3 regions of the Rhodopirellula sp. SH410 genome follow, and region 2 is predicted to be linked to each of the others. Evidence: riboswitches for the same ligand, from Rfam matches in the RefSeq annotation. Region 2 holds a riboswitch; each other region holds the start of a gene.
The links. Region 2 has a riboswitch for cobalamin ahead of SH410x_RS08595 (DUF1559 family PulG-like putative transporter). Riboswitches for the same ligand answer to the same signal wherever they lie in the genome.
Positions count from the first base shown of each region.

Region 1: another riboswitch for cobalamin. It lies ahead of SH410x_RS14125 (PEP-CTERM sorting domain-containing protein); the one in region 2 lies ahead of SH410x_RS08595 (DUF1559 family PulG-like putative transporter).
Region 3: another riboswitch for cobalamin. It lies ahead of SH410x_RS29500 (ribonucleoside-diphosphate reductase subunit alpha); the one in region 2 lies ahead of SH410x_RS08595 (DUF1559 family PulG-like putative transporter).

Region 1 covers NZ_CM147949.1:3,849,727-3,855,339, forward strand. Annotated here, with positions in the region: gene SH410x_RS14115 (DUF4465 domain-containing protein) at 1-865, opposite strand, end outside; gene SH410x_RS14120 (DUF1559 family PulG-like putative transporter) at 1,027-2,178, opposite strand; gene SH410x_RS14125 (PEP-CTERM sorting domain-containing protein) at 2,175-3,224, opposite strand; cobalamin riboswitch at 3,435-3,696, opposite strand; gene SH410x_RS14130 (hypothetical protein) at 3,835-4,011, opposite strand; gene SH410x_RS14135 (tetratricopeptide repeat protein) at 4,337-5,161, shown strand; gene SH410x_RS14140 (tetratricopeptide repeat protein) at 5,424-5,613, shown strand, end outside.
Region 2 covers NZ_CM147949.1:2,310,561-2,316,173, forward strand. Annotated here, with positions in the region: gene SH410x_RS08585 (DUF1549 domain-containing protein) at 1-1,247, opposite strand, end outside; gene SH410x_RS08590 (class I SAM-dependent methyltransferase) at 1,503-2,240, shown strand; cobalamin riboswitch at 2,470-2,711, shown strand; gene SH410x_RS08595 (DUF1559 family PulG-like putative transporter) at 2,893-3,735, shown strand; gene SH410x_RS08600 (DUF4465 domain-containing protein) at 3,804-5,613, shown strand, end outside.
Region 3 covers NZ_CM147949.1:7,996,978-8,002,590, forward strand. Annotated here, with positions in the region: gene SH410x_RS29500 (ribonucleoside-diphosphate reductase subunit alpha) at 1-2,364, opposite strand, end outside; cobalamin riboswitch at 2,535-2,766, opposite strand; gene SH410x_RS29505 (M14 family metallopeptidase) at 2,833-4,167, opposite strand; gene SH410x_RS29510 (hypothetical protein) at 4,629-4,985, shown strand; gene SH410x_RS29515 (hypothetical protein) at 4,987-5,613, shown strand, end outside.

The DNA.
Region 1 (5,613 bases), 1.5 Mb from region 2:
TCAAGATGACGGCAAGGCTGCTGGGCTCCGGAACGGCGGCGGTGTCAAGCGTCAAGTTGTCGAGTGCGAAATAGGATGGCGTGTTCATTCCGAAGTCGCCGCTGTCGCTCGACGACAAATTGAAATGCAGGCTGTTGGCATTGGCCAGCGAGCTCAAGTCGAGATTCGCCCAATTGCCGAGTATGTAGTCATCAGCGTTATCGCTAAAGCTGAAATCGGCCAGTGAAAAGTCAACTTCGGCCGCCAGGACTTGGTTGTTGGCGTCGATCCCAAAGACGGACAACGAGAAGTAGTCGGGATCATTCCCGGTGGCTCCGCCAAAAACCTTCGCAAAACCGTCGCCATCCTGCATTGAGAGGGCTGCGTAGGTCGTGTTCGTGACCTGGACTGACATCGCATGCGTGTTGCTCGGCAAATAGATGCTCGGTAGCTGCCGCAGTTGATCAACATCATAGCGATCAAACGGGACGGGATCGAATAGATTGGCGTTGACGTCGTTGTAACCGAACGCAACGGCGTACTGGCTCGACCCCTCTGCCCCGGATCCTGGGATCGCACTGTACTGATTCCCAAACCCGGGCGTCGTCCTGTCGGTTTGATTGGAGACCGCGAAGCCACTCCAACTCCCATACGTTTGATTGTTTCGATTGATAAATCCGACACCGTCGAGATCGATCAATCCTGTTAGGTTGGTGCCGCCCGATGAACTCGGTTCGGGGACGGCACCGGGAACAGGTCCGTTGAAGAATCCAGCGGCCCCTAAGGAGAAGCTTTCAAAGTCAACGACGATCTCAGCGGCAAGTTCGCGCGACTGGCTCAGTGAAATAGTTGCGAGCACGATGCTCACGAATAGATGGCGACTCAATTTGGATTCCTGATAGTTTAAAGGTGAATGGGAGATGGCTGAAACACATCCGATCATGTCCTGCGGGATGACCGAGTGAGCATCGGCCCGCACGGGTTCGCGAAACGCGGTCGGGTGGGCACGTGGTGCAAACGAGATGTTTCGAATGGTTTCTGTTGTGCTCAAAATTGCGGGATCACTTCGCCACCACGGCGAGAGAGCAATGCCGCGAAGACTTTCAGATCAAGTTGTTCAGTCACGAAGCGTGTCGAGCCATCCGCCATCAAGAACATCGCGCCTCCAGCGTGGTAGCTGTGGAACTCTTGCCCGAAGTCGCAAAAGTTCCCCTCGTGACTTTTTAAGAAGGAAACGCATGACTGCCACTTCGTTCCGGGGACCACCTGGGCACTGATCGGCGCACTCTGGTCAAAGAGGTTCTTGTGGCCAATCCAAATGGAATGCAATCCTTCAGGCGCCTCGCCGACCATGATCGTGTGGGACGTACCATCGAGAAACGACTTAACCGCCAGTTGCCCGTCTTTCCCGAAGAGGAGCGATCCGCGCCCAACACCATCGGTGATGCCGATGTCGGAGTAGTTGTTTTGACAATTGTGCAGCGGCGGGCAGCGCAGACCACGTTCACCATAGTTCCCACCGTAATCCGTTCTCGCGAACATCACTGTCGATGTGGGCGTGTCGCCGTTGGGACGCAGCAGCGTTGACTTCGGAGCGGACGGGCACAGATAGGTCGGCACGACTTCCGCACCGCCAGCGTGATTGACGTCGTCGAGATAGGGAACGTCCATATCAATTTTCTCTGACAACGCTGATTGCTCGATATAGGGCAACAGCGAGGCTCCCCAACTCGGCCGCCACATCGTTCGGAGAAAGACGTTCGTCGCACTCACTGCCCCCGCGCCACCAACAGGGAACTTCTCAAAGGTGGAGTGGTAGCTGTGGAAACCAAGTCCCACCTGTTTGAGATGATTGGCGCACTGAATTCGCCGCGCCGCCTCGCGAGCCGATTGCACGGCGGGCAATAGCAGAGCAACCAGCACTCCGATCACCGCAATCACAACCAACAACTCGGTCAGTGTGAATGCGGTACGATCGTGACCAGCACATGGCCGCCGCGACTGCCGACGCGAGCGAGCGGCCACAATCACAACCGACTGCTGGTCAGAGTCCAGCGACGACCAATCTACGATCTCGTCGTTTGTCCGACCACAGCCGATACAGACCGCCTCACTGTCGAGCGTGCAGACCAGGTTGCAAGGTGACTCGACAGCATCAGCGGATGAGTCGACACGAGTTGATTGAAAGAAGCTGCTCATCGGACTGACACAAGCCACGATCGCAGTGAGTTCAACGTACGTCTTCGCCGACGCCACAACAGCCCGCACGTCGCCACCGCAAAAATCGCAAAGCTGGCTGGTTCGGGGACCGCCGCCACATTGAGCACACCCACCGCCCCTTTGGTGAGACCGACATAGTCAAACCCGCTTGAGTCGAACGTGGCGTAGTTGTCTAGAATGGCATTGCCCAATGAGTCTCGATCAATCCCCGCGACAGGAATACCGTTTCCATCCATGAGATCCCCGCTGCCCGCCACATCGACCAGACGTACGTATCGGATGCTATTGAGATCCAGCGCACCCGATTGAACCAACGCACTCGGCGACAATTCGCTCAGATCAAATGGCGTTCCCCAATTGTTGGCATGCTTACCAGCCAGGTTATAAATATTGGTAGCGTCGTACCCTTGAAATGCCCCCATTGCGACGGTCGGTGCCGTGTTCAATGAAATCGATGAGAACCGCAGAAAGTCACTACCGTTGGACGATACCTCGACATAAGCCAGCTCCGCGAATAGCGAGGTGGGACCGCCAAATCCAAAACCGTTTTCAAATACGGCGAAGTCGGCGCCAACGCCATCGGCAATCGGAGTCTCGAAGCCCAGTGTGATCGAACCCGCACCGTCGATGCCAAGGAAACCATAGGTATCACTGGGGTCGTTGACATCGCCGCCGAACGACGTGCTGCTGCCAAGTCCAGCGTGGAACGCGTTGGGCTTGGTACCCGTTGCGGGTCGGTAGCGTGAATCGAAACCCGTACCGATTCCGCCCGGCCGTGCGACCGGGCTGTACCGGTCTCCCAACGATGTCAGCCCCGCCGAAAAGTCTTGGAAATTCGGTCCGACTCCCGGCGAGGGACGGTAGTCGACTACCCACGACTCAAACGTCGCTATATCGCCTCGGGCAATGGGATTGTCAGTGGCTCCAGGAGTGAATCCAGAATGGCTGGAGTAGACGCCCGCGTGGGTGTGCATCACACAGACCAACGACAGGAACAAGAACGCAGAAATGCGAAGAGTGGACATCAGAAAACCTTGACGCAGGTACACACTGCTTCGTTGGCAAGGCTCAGCTCTCGGTCGACGCTACGTGGGAACGCAACTCCACAACCGAATCACCTCGCCGAGCGAGCACGAACGCAGAATGGAATGGATCATCCAGTGAGCCTGTGGGGAGTTTCGAACAAATGTTCGAAACCAGCGCACTGCAACGTTTGCCTCAATCCGAGAAGGCACGGAAACGTCTTGCTCAAGGTAGGTCTTCTGACTCACCACCATCCTGAACACTCTCTGCCTTCTCACCTGCACAAGACTTGAAAAGCACGAGGCTTGACGAGCACTGGGCGGGCAATGGCACTTCAAAAGAAAGAGCGTCGGGTGCGATTAATTTCTATCGCAGGTGGAACACAGCGGCTGGACCGTCCCGGGATTGCACCGGAGTTCCCTGTTAACCAGATCGGCAGAAACCGATCCAATCACCTTGGACGGCGGGATTGTTACCAGCATCACCCAACGCGTCAACCGCCATCGGGAGCTGTTGTCCGTGAACCGGGATCACTACTCACCCGCACCCGCGATGGGCAGGCGTGGTGCCCAAACTCTCAACTTGGGCTCTTCCAACGATTTCACGAAGGTCTCAAGAATCAGAAAGGTCCTGTTCGTTTTTCCCCAACGGCTTCAGCAGTGTGGGTTGGGTCGGAAACAGCGGATCGTTTGCCTGCTCCGTTTTACGTCCGAGAATGGGCATGACAGCATTGTAGGTCCGCAACACACCGGGTAGCTCGGACAATCCGTTGAAAAGGAGTGGGTGCATCTGGGTGACATTTCGACACCGAGCGGGTTTTGCTCACCTGAGTGGCTTCCTCCGGCAATTCGGCGCGGCTCGAAACCATTTTGTTTCTTCATTCGCTTGACACTCAAACATGGACCGCGTACTATTGCGAGCAATTCTCATTAGCAATTGCTGGCGACGCAGCAAGCTAGTGTGATCGCGATGTGCCCGCTTCGGGTCAGCCTCGAGATCATACAGCCAGCCACGCCCAGGTTGCCCCCGCTCATCACGATTGATGCGTGGGGCTTCTTGACGCGCAGTTCTGGCCCGATGTGGCAGGACTGCCTTTGCAGATCGGTGGTTTATCATGTCTGAGATGGAATTTCGAGCGCAGCAATTCGCCGGCGTCGAGCGTTTACGGCTGGCTCGGTCACGCTATCAGGCGGGACGGCTCGCTGAGGTCGTCGCGATGGCGAGCCAAGCGGTAGAGCAGCCCGCCGACGACGGGGGGCCCGAGAAAGAACAGGGCCCTTGGCTGGAGTTACTTGGGTTGGCGTGCCACGATCTCGGTCGGCCACGTGAGGCTGCCGATGCGATCGAGAAGGCGAGCCTAGTCTCGCCGGTCTCGGACGAAACTCGGATTGTATTGGCGTCCTGCTATGCGGAGTTGCGCCGGATCGATCTGGCGCGTGACCTGTACTTGCAAATGGCAATTCGCAGGGAGTTACCGGCTGCGTTAATGCTCCAGATCGCCGCGGGACTTGAGGCGATCGACTCACCCCAACTCGCGATGCAGGTCTGCGAATGGGTCACCGAAAAGGATGACTCGGTCGCCCAAGCGTACTACGACATGGGCTTTTACTCGGCGCGTTCGGGCCAACCCTTGTACTTAACGGAGGCATTGACGCAGCGTGCTGTGCAGCTCGATCCCGGCAACTTGCACTACCGGATCGGTCTGGTATCGCTGCTCATCCAGCTCAACCGTGATGATGAGGCCATCTTCGCCCTCGGAACGTTCCATGAAGACGATGTTGAGCGAGTGACCTGTGCAAGCTGCTTGTCGCGGATTAGCGGTCTGCTCGGCCGCCGCGGATTCTTGGACTTGGCCGACGATTGCGAAGACAAGGCAACACGCATCCGAGAGGGGCAATCCGCCACTGCGACATCTCCGTCTTGGGGAATCCAACAATGAGTTTCCTTTCGTTGATTCTCTTGCATGGGGCACTCATCTGTGCAGGCTTTGGCATGATCACTGTCCTTGCGACCGTCGCTGTCTATCTCAGAAATCTCATCAAGGCAGCTGCGTTCACTCTCTCGCACAAACGCAGAGAACCCGCAGTCGATTGTCCAGTGAAACGTGTAGGCTCCGGTCCGACAACGCGTCCGAAGACACCAAGCATTCCCGACCTGCCGGGGAGAACTCGGCTATCACTCTGTCACTGGAGATCGACCCGATGGCAAGTTCAATGAACCAGCCCACCGCTGAGCAACTTTACGACGACCTATCGTTGGTGCTGTCTGCGGGGGATATCGATGCCGCGCTCGAACAGCTCGACATCATTTGCCGAGTTCATCCTCACCACGGCGGTGCATGGGAACTACGAGGACTTCTGCAAGCACAAGCGGGACGACCGAATCTAGCGG
Region 2 (5,613 bases):
GTCAAGATGATCGGGCTGGGGGTCTCGTCGAGCGGCAAGTTATCGACCGACTCCGATGGTGGCCCCCCTAACAACAGCGTCCATGCTCGAACGACGAAAGCGCGACTGAACTGAATGTTCTCGGGGTGCGTGATCCACGTCGCCAGTCGCTTGCGGTCGCTGTACCCGTCCGAGGGCAAAAGGTCGCTGCGAAAGGGCACCTCAGGAGCAACGGATTGTTCTTCGGTCTCATAAAGATACTGATATTGATAGTCCGCTTTGGTATTTCGAATGCCTTGCAACCCATGCGATTTGGCGGCCGTGAAGAATGCGGCGAGCGAATGGAAGTCGCGCTGCGTGCCTTCACGGAATTCACCTTCGCCACTCATCCATTGTGGGTCACCCATCGAAACGTTGCCGAGGAAATCATCATGACATTGCATGCAGTCGATTCGCATCCCTAAAAACGCCCGGCACGTTCGCGCTGCCATCCGGATCGGGTCCGGTTGTCCGTCACCACTGTCAAACGTTACCGAGTAAAAATTGACTTCCGGACGATCGGTCCACAACCCTTCCGCCGTGATCAACCGTCGCACCAACACGTCGTAGGGCATCTGCGCCGCGATTTGGTCGGACAACCAGGTGCGGAAACGCCGGCGACGGTAGACGAGAAAAGGTCCTTCATCGGCACCCACGTAAAACCGTGTAAACCGCTCGGCCCAATAGTCATGAAATCTCGCATCGGTCAATAACGATTCGCGATACCGTTCCACCCGCTGACTCTCCGGAAAACATTCGAGCGCTCGGATTTCCTCCAGCGACATTCCCGATCCGACCAACGCCAAGGACAACCGGCGGCAGATCGTCAGCCAATCAGCGGGCGGTGCAGCGGTCAGCCCCGCCGACGCAATCTGTTCCTCCCACTGCGCGAATACCTGTGCCTGAATGCCGGCTCGATCACGGCCGCTCGCCAATCCCCACTTCGCGTCTCGGGAGGCCAGATCTTGGGAGGCCAGATCTTGGGAGGCCCGACGAGCTGGATCGATCTTTGCTGTCGCCGACGCCAAGCCCGTCTGCGTGATCTCGCCGATGGCCGTGTCCGCTGTCAGACTTTGGGGGACGCCGGGGCTCATCCCTGATGTCAAGAAAGCGAATGTGCTGAGCATCAAAAATGCGGTCAACGCAAGTTTGCCAGCGGTCAATAGGCGCCGTTTCACCCCAGCGAGCAGCGGGGCCGGCGGCGGGTCGGTGATAGCGGGGATGTCCATCACTATGGTCCTAACCAATTCGCGATCCAAAATCGTGTGCAATTCCAACCCGCCTAGTATACGCCTTTGAGCGACCCGAACGAGCGGAATTCTTTGGTGAGCTCGTTGACGACGGATGCGTCGCGTTTGCCAGCGGGTGCCAGTCCGGTATCATTCTGGTTCCGCACCGAGCACCCGCCGAAAGGTTGTCTGCTCGCTTTTTTCGTGACCCGCCGTACCTGGTCTCGATTTCAAACCTGCCCATGATGATTCAACGTGACTTCCACACCCCCGACTGATTTCTTTTTTGACGCCTATGATCGCGAAGACGTTGCGTATGGCGACGAGCCATCGGCATCTCTGTCGGCCTATCTCGACCAGATGGCGGGGCATGGGAAACCAGGCTGCCGAGCGATCGACCTCGGGGCTGGTGCGGGACGCGATACACTGGCGCTGGCAAAGGCCGGCTACCAAGTTGAGTCGGTCGATTTGAGTGAACGAGGACTGGCGAGGATCGCTGAGCGGGCTGCTCGGCAGGGCGTCACCGACCGCGTCCGGACGCATGTGGCGGATGTCCGCAACGCTGAGTTTCCCACGGGACATTACGATGCTGTGATCGCCACGACCGTGCTCGATCATATCCCCGCGGTCGATGCCGATCAGGTGTGGCAGCGAATGTGTGACGCGCTCAGCGAAACGGGGTTTCTCTACGTACAAGTCCATACGACCGAAGATCCCGGTAGCGATCAGCCGCCTGGCAACACCAGTCGCGAGCCGGTCAGTGAAACGGCCGGTGCGGTGATCAATTATTTCAAACCCAACCAGTTAGCAGCGATGGCAGTCCGGGAATCATCGAACTTGCGCATTCTGCGTTATGAGGAGCGATTGGAATGGGACTACACCCACGGCCCCGAACACCAGCATGGAAAAGCGGTGCTGTTGGCGGTCCGGACCGGATTTCATCCGCCCTGGTTTGGTCAACCCGCCGCATTTCCTCGTCAATTGGGCAATTAGAGCGACAGCGAGGCAATCCAACGCGTCAAATCAAAAGTCGCTACCGTCGCCAGACGGTGGAATCCACGTTCTCGCGGGCGTCGCTACCCGGGGCTATTCATTCGCGGTCGCTGAGCCCCCCACGCCCTCGGGGGTGTACCGAGTCCTGGTTCGCTCGGCGATCGAGACCTCTGATTGGCCGAGCGATCAGGGATTATCCGCATTGACAATCGAGCGACCTGGGTTGATACTCCGTTCAACGATACTTGGTGCCGCGTCAGTTCATTTTGGGCGACGCGAAAACAGGGAACTTCGGTGAGATTCCGAGACGGCCCGGCCGCTGTATCCGACGCCACGAGCCATTTTTCCGCGTGTTTTGCGGTGGTTCGAACCCCACTCCTCCCTCTTTGCCATTGCCGAATATTCGGCGAGAAGGCTGGGAGTGCGGATCGCGTCGGGAGTCAGAAGACCTACCTGGTATCGGGCGTTGAGCGTGGACCTTGGGTACCTTTCGTGGGCTACTTGGATCTCGCGTGGACCTTCTTGGGTGGGGTCAGCGTCACGAACCCGTTTCGTTTCTTGTGCGATTGGCCGAGACTCCCGCTGCGTTATGTCGTAGGCGAGGGGGGGGGGCTGATTGTTCGCTGGCAGCCGGTTGGAAATGCGCTCTCCCTTGCAACGATCGGCCGCAGGTAAATGGAATCCAGGAGCCCAAGTTCCCATCATCACTCTCACGCCACTTCGCCGTACTGGTTTTACGCTCGTCGAACTGCTCGTCGTGATCGCCATCATCGGCGTGCTGGTCGGGCTGCTCTTGCCGGCCGTGCAAGCGGCGCGCGAAGCGATGCGACGGGCGTCATGCCAAAATAATTTGCATCAAGTCGCCTTGGCACTTCACAACTACCACTCGGCCATGGGGAGCTTCCCGCCCGGTGCTGTCGAAGTCCGGCCGCAATATGCCCATGGGAAACAGTTCGCTTGGTCGGCGTTCATCCTCCCGTACCTGGAACAAAATGCGCTGGCTGAGAGGATCGACTACCGCCGTGCCTATGACGATCCCGTCAACTCCGTCGCCGCTCAGACCCCGGTCCAGGCATATCTGTGTCCGAGCACGCCGCGATCAGAACCACTCCGAGGGGGTCTCGGTGCGACGGATTATGGAGGCATGTACGGCGAACGAATCGTGAGCACCAATTCCCCGCCCCGCGGCATGATGATCCATGACCAATCGCTCGGTTTTCGCGACATTCTCGACGGCAGTTCCCACACCATCATGGTCACCGAGGACGCCGATTTCCCGGATGGTCAATGGATCAGTGGACGGAATTTGTTTGACCAAGCGTTCCCGCCCAACACAGCCCCCGCCTTTGAGAACGACATGCGGAGTTTCCATCCCGGCGGCGTGATGACGATGTTCGCCGACGGCTCGACACGCTTCCTCGTCGAACAGATCGACATGCAGATTTTGGCCGCGTTGTGCACTCGTAACGGACATGAAGTGACGGCGGGCTACTAGGCGATTTCCAGCAATCGTGCTATTTCGAAAATTCAAGCTAAGACAACCTACACGATCAACGACTTTTCATGAAGAAAAAACGAACCCGACGACCGTCCCGCCGCCTCTTGGTCCAAACACTCGAGGGCCGTCGTTTGTTGGCCGCGGGCCCCTATGCCCCCGCCGCCGGCCAGCCTGGTTCCACAGCGATCAGTCACACGGACCCCGCTTTGGTGGGCTGGGCATCCACCGTCGCAGATTACTCCCCCGGCAGCGACGTTGACGATCTCTGGAAGGACACGTCCAACGCGTTGGGACCCGCCGAGGGGAACTTCGATTCAATCGTCTCACTCGGTCGTGGTGGATCGATCACCTTGGCATTTGATACGCCAATCCGTGACGGACTCGGCGCTGACTTTGCCGTATTCGAAAACTCGATCAACGACACGTTCCTCGAACTTGGGTTTGTTGAAGTCTCCTCGGACGGCGTGAACTACTTTCGCTTTGCGGCGGATTCCAAGACGCCATCGGCCGTCGCAAGCTTCGGTGCGGTCGATCCTACCAACCTCCATAATCTCGCCGGCAAGTATCGGGGTGGGTTTGGCACACCGTTCGATCTGGCGGAACTTCGTGATCAGGCCGGCATCGACGTGACCTCGGTCAAATACGTACGTTTGATCGATATCGTGGGCGATGGGGTCACACGCGATGCGACGGGCGACTCCATCTACGACCCGACACCGACGTTCCAGTCCGCGGGGTTGGATGTCGATGGCGTGGGCGTGATCCACGCTGTTGAAACGGGGGAAGCGGTGATCGATTTCGAGACGCTCGGTAGCGGACTCGGGGCGAACAAGATCGATAATGGTGCCAGTGGCGCGGGAGGATTCAGCGAGGAGGAGATTTCGCTGAACAATGACTACACCACGGCTTATCAAAGTTGGTCGGGGTGGTCGCTCTCACAAACCACCGATACGGCGACGGCGGGCTACACCAATCAGTATTCGAATATCACCGGCAGCGGCGCCGACGATTCGGACACCTTTGCCATTGGCTTCTTTGATTCATCACCGAGCGGTGCCCTGCCGCCTCCGACGATCACGCTGGACCCGACCAGTGGCTCACGCTTCGATTCGCTATATGTCACCAACACGACCTATGCCGCATTATCGATGCAGCAGGGTGACGGGTTCGCCAAGCCGTTTGGGGGAACCACTGGTGACGATGCTGATTTCCTGCGTTTGACCATCACGGGTGTTGACGCAACGGGCAACGCCATCGGTGACGTCACCGTGATGCTGGCCGACTATCGCCCGGCCGACAACTCTCTGGACTCCATTCTCGACACGTGGGCGGCCGTGGATGTCTCGTCACTCGGCGATGCACGGTCGTTGCAGTTTACGCTGGACTCGACCGACAACAGCCCGTTCGGCATGAACACGCCGGCATATTTCGCGGTCGACAACGTGACGCTTCTTCGTCCGGCCGTCCCCTTGGATTTGGACCGTCCCAGCACGATCGAGGACAGCAGCGTGGTCGCCCGCGTGTCACGCCCGACATCCGATACTTCCGCTGACATGACCGTGTCGCTGGAGCGAACCGGTAGCGATCAAGCGACACTCCCCGACTCCATCACGATCCCGGCGGGCGCTCCCTACGCTGAGTTCAACATCACGCCCGTCAACGATGCCATTCCCACACCGGACCGCGAACTGCAGGTCACAGCATCGGCGGATTTCATGCTGCCGACGACTCGCTCGCTGCGGATTGAGGACGACGAAGTTCTATCGATCCATTTCACACCATCGGTCGTCAACGCGACGGAGGGTGACGGCCCGAGTGGAGCGAGCCTGACGCTGACGCGGAACGATGCCGACGTCAGCACGCCGCTGACGGTGA
Region 3 (5,613 bases), 2.4 Mb from region 2:
CACCTGTGTGAACTCGCCCGATAAATTGCTCTTGGAATACAATTGTTTGTAGGTGGGTTCGATCGACTGGGTCACCCCCACGATCGTCGAGATGGTTGCCGTCGGCGCGATGGCGAGGCAATTGCTGTTGCGCATCCCGTGCTTTGCGATGTTCTGCCGGACGACGTCCCAGTCCAGTGTGGTGCTGCGATCGACGTCGATCGTCTCACCACGCTCCGATTCCAGTGAATCCAACGTATCGATCGGCAGCGAACCACGATCCCATTTCGAGCCCGCGTACGATTCGTAGTTGCCACGTTGGGCCGCCAACTCACTCGAGGCCAACAGGGCGTAGTAGCTGATCGCTTCCATACTGATGTCGGCAAATGCGACGGCTTCCGCCGAGGCGGTCGGTATGCCGAGTTGATACAGGGCATCCTGATATCCCATGACTCCCAGTCCGACTGGGCGGTGGCGGAGGTTTGCGTTTCTCGCTTCGACGGTGGGGTAGTAGTTGATGTCGATGACGTTGTCGAGCATCCGCATCGCCGTCTTGATTGTGGTGCGAAGCAGATCGCGATCAAGCTGACCATCGACGATATGATCGCCGAGATTGATCGAACCCAAATTGCAGACGGCAGTTTCGTCGCGACTGGTGTTCAGCAAAATCTCCGTGCATAGATTGCTGCTGTGGACGACGCCTGCGTGATCCTGGGGCGAACGGATATTCGAGGGATCCTTGAACGTCACCCAGGGATGTCCGGTTTCAAACAGTCGTGTTAACAGCTTGCGCCATAAATCGATTGCGGGCATTTCGCGATGCAGTCGAATTTTGCCTGCGGCGGCGTCGGTTTCGTATTGTTCGTACCGGGTCTTGAAGCCCTGACCGAACAGGTCGTGCAAATCCGGTACTTCGTCGGGACTGAACAGCGTCCACCTTTGACCGTCACGAACACGCTGCATGAACAGATCGGGGATCCAGGCGGCCGTGTGCATATCGTGCGTCCGCCGCCGATCGTCGCCGGTATTCTTGCGCAGATCCAAGAACTCTTCGAAGTCGAGATGCCACGGTTCCATGTAGGCGCATACCGCGCCTTTGCGTTTGCCACCTTGATTGACTGCGACGGCGGCATCGTTGACGATCTTCAGGAATGGAATCACACCTTGGCTCTCGCCGTTGGTGCCGTGGATCTTGCTGCCGGTCGCGCGAATATTCGTCCAGTCATTCCCGAGGCCACCGGCCCATTTGGACAGCATCGCGTTATCGCCCACGCACTTGAAAATGTGCTCAAGATCATCCTGGACCGTGGTCAGGTAACAACTGCTCAATTGCGGGTGCGGTGTTCCGGAATTGAACAGTGTTGGGGTGGCACTGGTGAAACGGAAACTCGACAGCAATCGGTAGAACTCGATCGCACGGGTATCCCGGTCATCGCCTTCAGCGAGCGCTAAGCCCATCGCCACCCGCATCCAAAAGTACTGCGGTGTCTCGATCCGCCGACCATTTTTATGTAGCAGATACCGATCATAGATCGTCTGCAGGCCGAGATAGCGAAACTTGCTGTCTCGCTCCGGCAGGAGTGCGGCGGCGAGTTTGACAAGGTCGAAGTTGCGCAGTTCACCGGCCAGTCGTTCGCAGCGGATACCTTCGATGATGTAGTGTTCGAACTGGTCCCGATACACCTGCTCAAAATGGTCAGCGAACTGAGATTTGCGGAGTGCTTGACGGTAGATAATCCAACGCTGCAGTTGTGCGGCCAAGGCATCGTAGGCTGGATCTCGCTCGATACGACTGCGTGCGGCGAGAACCAGGGCGCGGGTGATATCGCTGGGAGTCATCCCGTTGAAGGACCCTCGGATCACTTCAGCGATGATCTCGTCGGTATCCACTTCGGGGAGCTTGGCCTCGGGGCATTGTTCGAGAAATCGAACGAGTCGCTGGCGGTCAAACGGAACCTGGACCCCCGGTTCCAGCTCGACATGGATTCGAGTTTCCGGCGGGGGAGTATTGTCCATGCTATCGAGCGATCCGTCCTCGCCGCGTACCGCACGCATCCGCGCATGTTCGGTGCGATAGAGGATATAACAACGCGCGACACGGAAGTGTCCGCGCTGCATCAGGCCAATTTCAACGATGTCCTGAACCTGCTCGACATTCATTGCCGAATCACCACTGGACTGGGCCGCCAGCTGGTGGACTTGATCCACGATCGATGCGATATCCGCGACCATTTCAGATGGCAGCGGCTGAGCCTTGGCCAGGTTCAGTTCCGCTCGGAACGCCTTTTCAATCGCACCATGGATGCGGTCTCGATCGAAGTCGGCTTCGCGTCCATCCCGTTTACGCACCGCCATCGCCAGCGTCTGTTCGGCTGTCCAACCCATGCCCATGATTCCTGTATTGATCCAGGCGCAGCCCCGAACGCTTCTTCAATTTGGAAACGCGCAAAACCGAACCCCAGTCTCTTTCACTGAACAGCGAATGGAGATCGCGAAGGCACAGGCCAAACGCAATGGTCACTTCGCTGCAACGCACTCCCCAATCCAAGAGGGCTCCCTACGTCTATTTCGTGGTAGGTCTTCTGACTCACTGCCGACGACTCTTCCGGCCTTCTCGCTGAACGGAATCAGCAATGGCCCTTCATGATCAAAAGGAAGAGTGGTTTGGGTGTGCGGACACACCTCAGACAGTTCACAGCGGCTGGACCATCCCGGAATCACACCGGAGTTCCCTGTTCACTCACCAGCAAGAGTTGCTAGCAAGTCACCACGAACGCCCGGATTGTTAGGCATGGCAACGCGGCTGTCAAGGATGAAAAATGCCGCTGGCAATCGATCAACGGGAGCGAGGGGCTACTGCAACAACACAGGTTTGCCATCGACTACACCGGAGACGAGCTGAATCGTGGGCTCGTCCGCACGCTCTCGGTCTGGGTTTGCTTCCCCCCGAGTTTTCTTGGTGCCGCCGGTTGCTTTGGATTTTGTTGCGATCGGCGTGGCGCTGTCGCGACCTGGCAGTTCGAGCAGCAACCGCATCATTTCTTCGGCGGCGCCTCCCGCGACCGTCTTGATCATCTCGCGGTCGGTTTCATCGCCGAATTCATAGGTGACCGCGGTCACGCCGAGGGTGTTATTGACCCACGCTTTGCTCGTGCTGCGGTGGGCGTTGTGGTTGTCATCCACGTTGACGTCATAGTCGGGAAAACGGCTTTGGATGGACGAGAACCACTGGCGGGTGAATCCGACCGGAAACACATTTGGGTTGGGTGCGGGGATGTAAAAGATATCGTTGTAGGTACTGTGGAAATCAACGAAGAGACACAACCGGCGGTCGCCGGTTCGCCGGCACGCCAACAACCGATCTCGGACCGCTCGGGTTTCAGGCTGGGTGAAATGGGACCAATCGCGGTTCAGGTCCACGCCTTGGGCGTTGGTACGCCAGTGCCCATGATGCACACCGTCGGGGTTGACCGTCGGCACGACCAAGGCAGCAAAACGCTTGCGAAAACGCTGGGCGAGGTCGGACGATCCGGCGAGAGTGTCGACAAAGTTCAGCATGCCGATCGCGCCGGTCACCTCCGGCGGATGCTGGCGAGCGATGATGTAAACGTAGTTCGGGGCTTCGCATTCGGTAATCGTCAATTGCTCGACGGGCCGGCCTTGAACCGATTGACCGATCTGCTCGCGCTCGACATAGGGCAATCCAGCGAGTTGTTCGGACCACTGCGATACTTCGTCGGTGCCGAGCAATTCTTGGCCAGCAATCCACAGCGGTTTTGAATCGACGGGAACTCGCAGCTCGACGTCTTGGCCGGACTCGCTCGTCTCCACGACGAGGTCGGTCGCCGATTGCCAATTCTCGCCATCGCGACTGATCTTGGGGTCGTAACGGTGCGACCCGTTCACGTAGTGCAGGAGAATTCGGATCGTTTTCGGACTCTGTGACTGAACCTGAAAGGCATACCAAGCACTATTGTTGATCGGAGCCGATTCGGGAGCGATCGTGACGGTAAACGTGTCGGGGCTGATTTGCGAGCAATCTTTCATTCGCCCGCCCGGGAAATCGCTGGTGATGAAAACTCCACCACGACGACTTTCGAATTCCGAGTGGCCATGTTGCAGGGAGGGTTCACTGCTCGCTGGCGCGACGATCGCCACGGCAAAAAGAATGGCTAGACTGGCAGCCATCGCGTTGACGAAAAAGGGATTTCGGCGACTGGATCTCATGCTCGGCACTCCTTGACCGTGAATGTCTGTTCAGGAATGAGGCCAGCAGAGCCGACCTAATCATGATTTTTTTGCGCACGGGGGTTTGCACGAAGTCTGCCTCGGTGGGGAACCGATGACTTGGTGCAGTCATGCATCCTCCGATGATCCAAAGGGATCAACCGAGAACAAACCGACCACTGGCGGGGCCAGCCCATCGGGGCTGGGTGGGGTCGGTTAGACATGGACACATCGAACTCCTCGCGGAGCGGTGATGCGACCAGTTCAACCCTAGCATGCGGCAACTACGAGGTCAAGATAAATCTGAGGGATGCTGATCACCGGAGTGCACCTGACGGTTTGCAATTGGCATGGCCTTTGATCTGTAGATCGGTCAGAATCCCGGTTTCACGGTTCACTTCGGATAAACCAGGAGGGCTAGGATGGCCATTTCACCCAAGAATCGCGCTCGAGCGCTCGAGCTCGCCAAGGAATTAAATGAAATCAATGGTGGTCGTTACCACGACGACGGGACGCCCAAGACCTTCGATGAGCTGGAAATCGAAACCAATGCCCTAACCGATCTGCTCAGTTCGATGGCACTGAACGATTCGGCCAAGGATCTGCCCGACGAAGAAAAGCCCATTCGCTGTCCAAAGTGCAAAGCCGTGCCCAAGCCGCACGACCCTGACGACGACGAGCCGATGATCATTCAATCCGCTCGCGGTGAAGTCGAGTGGATCAACGAAGGCTTCTATTGCCGGCGATGTCGCCGGTCTTTTTTTCCCTCGGCTCGCTGAATTGGCGCTTCGCGTTGAAGCCACCGTCAGCCCCAAGGTCGAACGCAAGATGGTTTACGCGGGAGCCAACAAGGCCAGCTATCAGATCGCCAGTGACGATTTGAAAGAACTGGCTGAACTGGACATCAAGACCGAACGGATCCGACTGGCTACGCTGCGAAACGGTAAGGCTCGGCGCGCACTTGAGAAGATCTTGCAGGACGCCTTCCTCGAGAAATCCATTCCCGATCAGAACTACTCGGGGCCCGCTGACAAAGAGGCTCCTGAACTGGCGGTGGTGATGAGCGATGGCGGTCGGTACCAGCGATTCGATCGCGCTGGCGAGAAACCTGAATCGGGTAGTTTTTGGAAAGAAAGTCGAATGGCGATCTTACTGTCGATGAAAACTAAGTCACACCAGGAAGATCCTGACGCGGAGTTGCCTGACTTCCTGCAAGACGTTTGCATCGCCAAAAAGCTTGCTGATATGGGGTGCGTTGCTGGCGAAAACCCCAAGGGCCAGCGCGTCGAGGTGACGCAGGAGTCTCCTTGGCAACGGCCTGAACTGCTCAGTAAAGACGTGGTTGCTAGCGGTCAAACCTGGAAGGAGTTTGGGCCGATGGCAGCCAGTTCCGCTTGGTACGCCGGC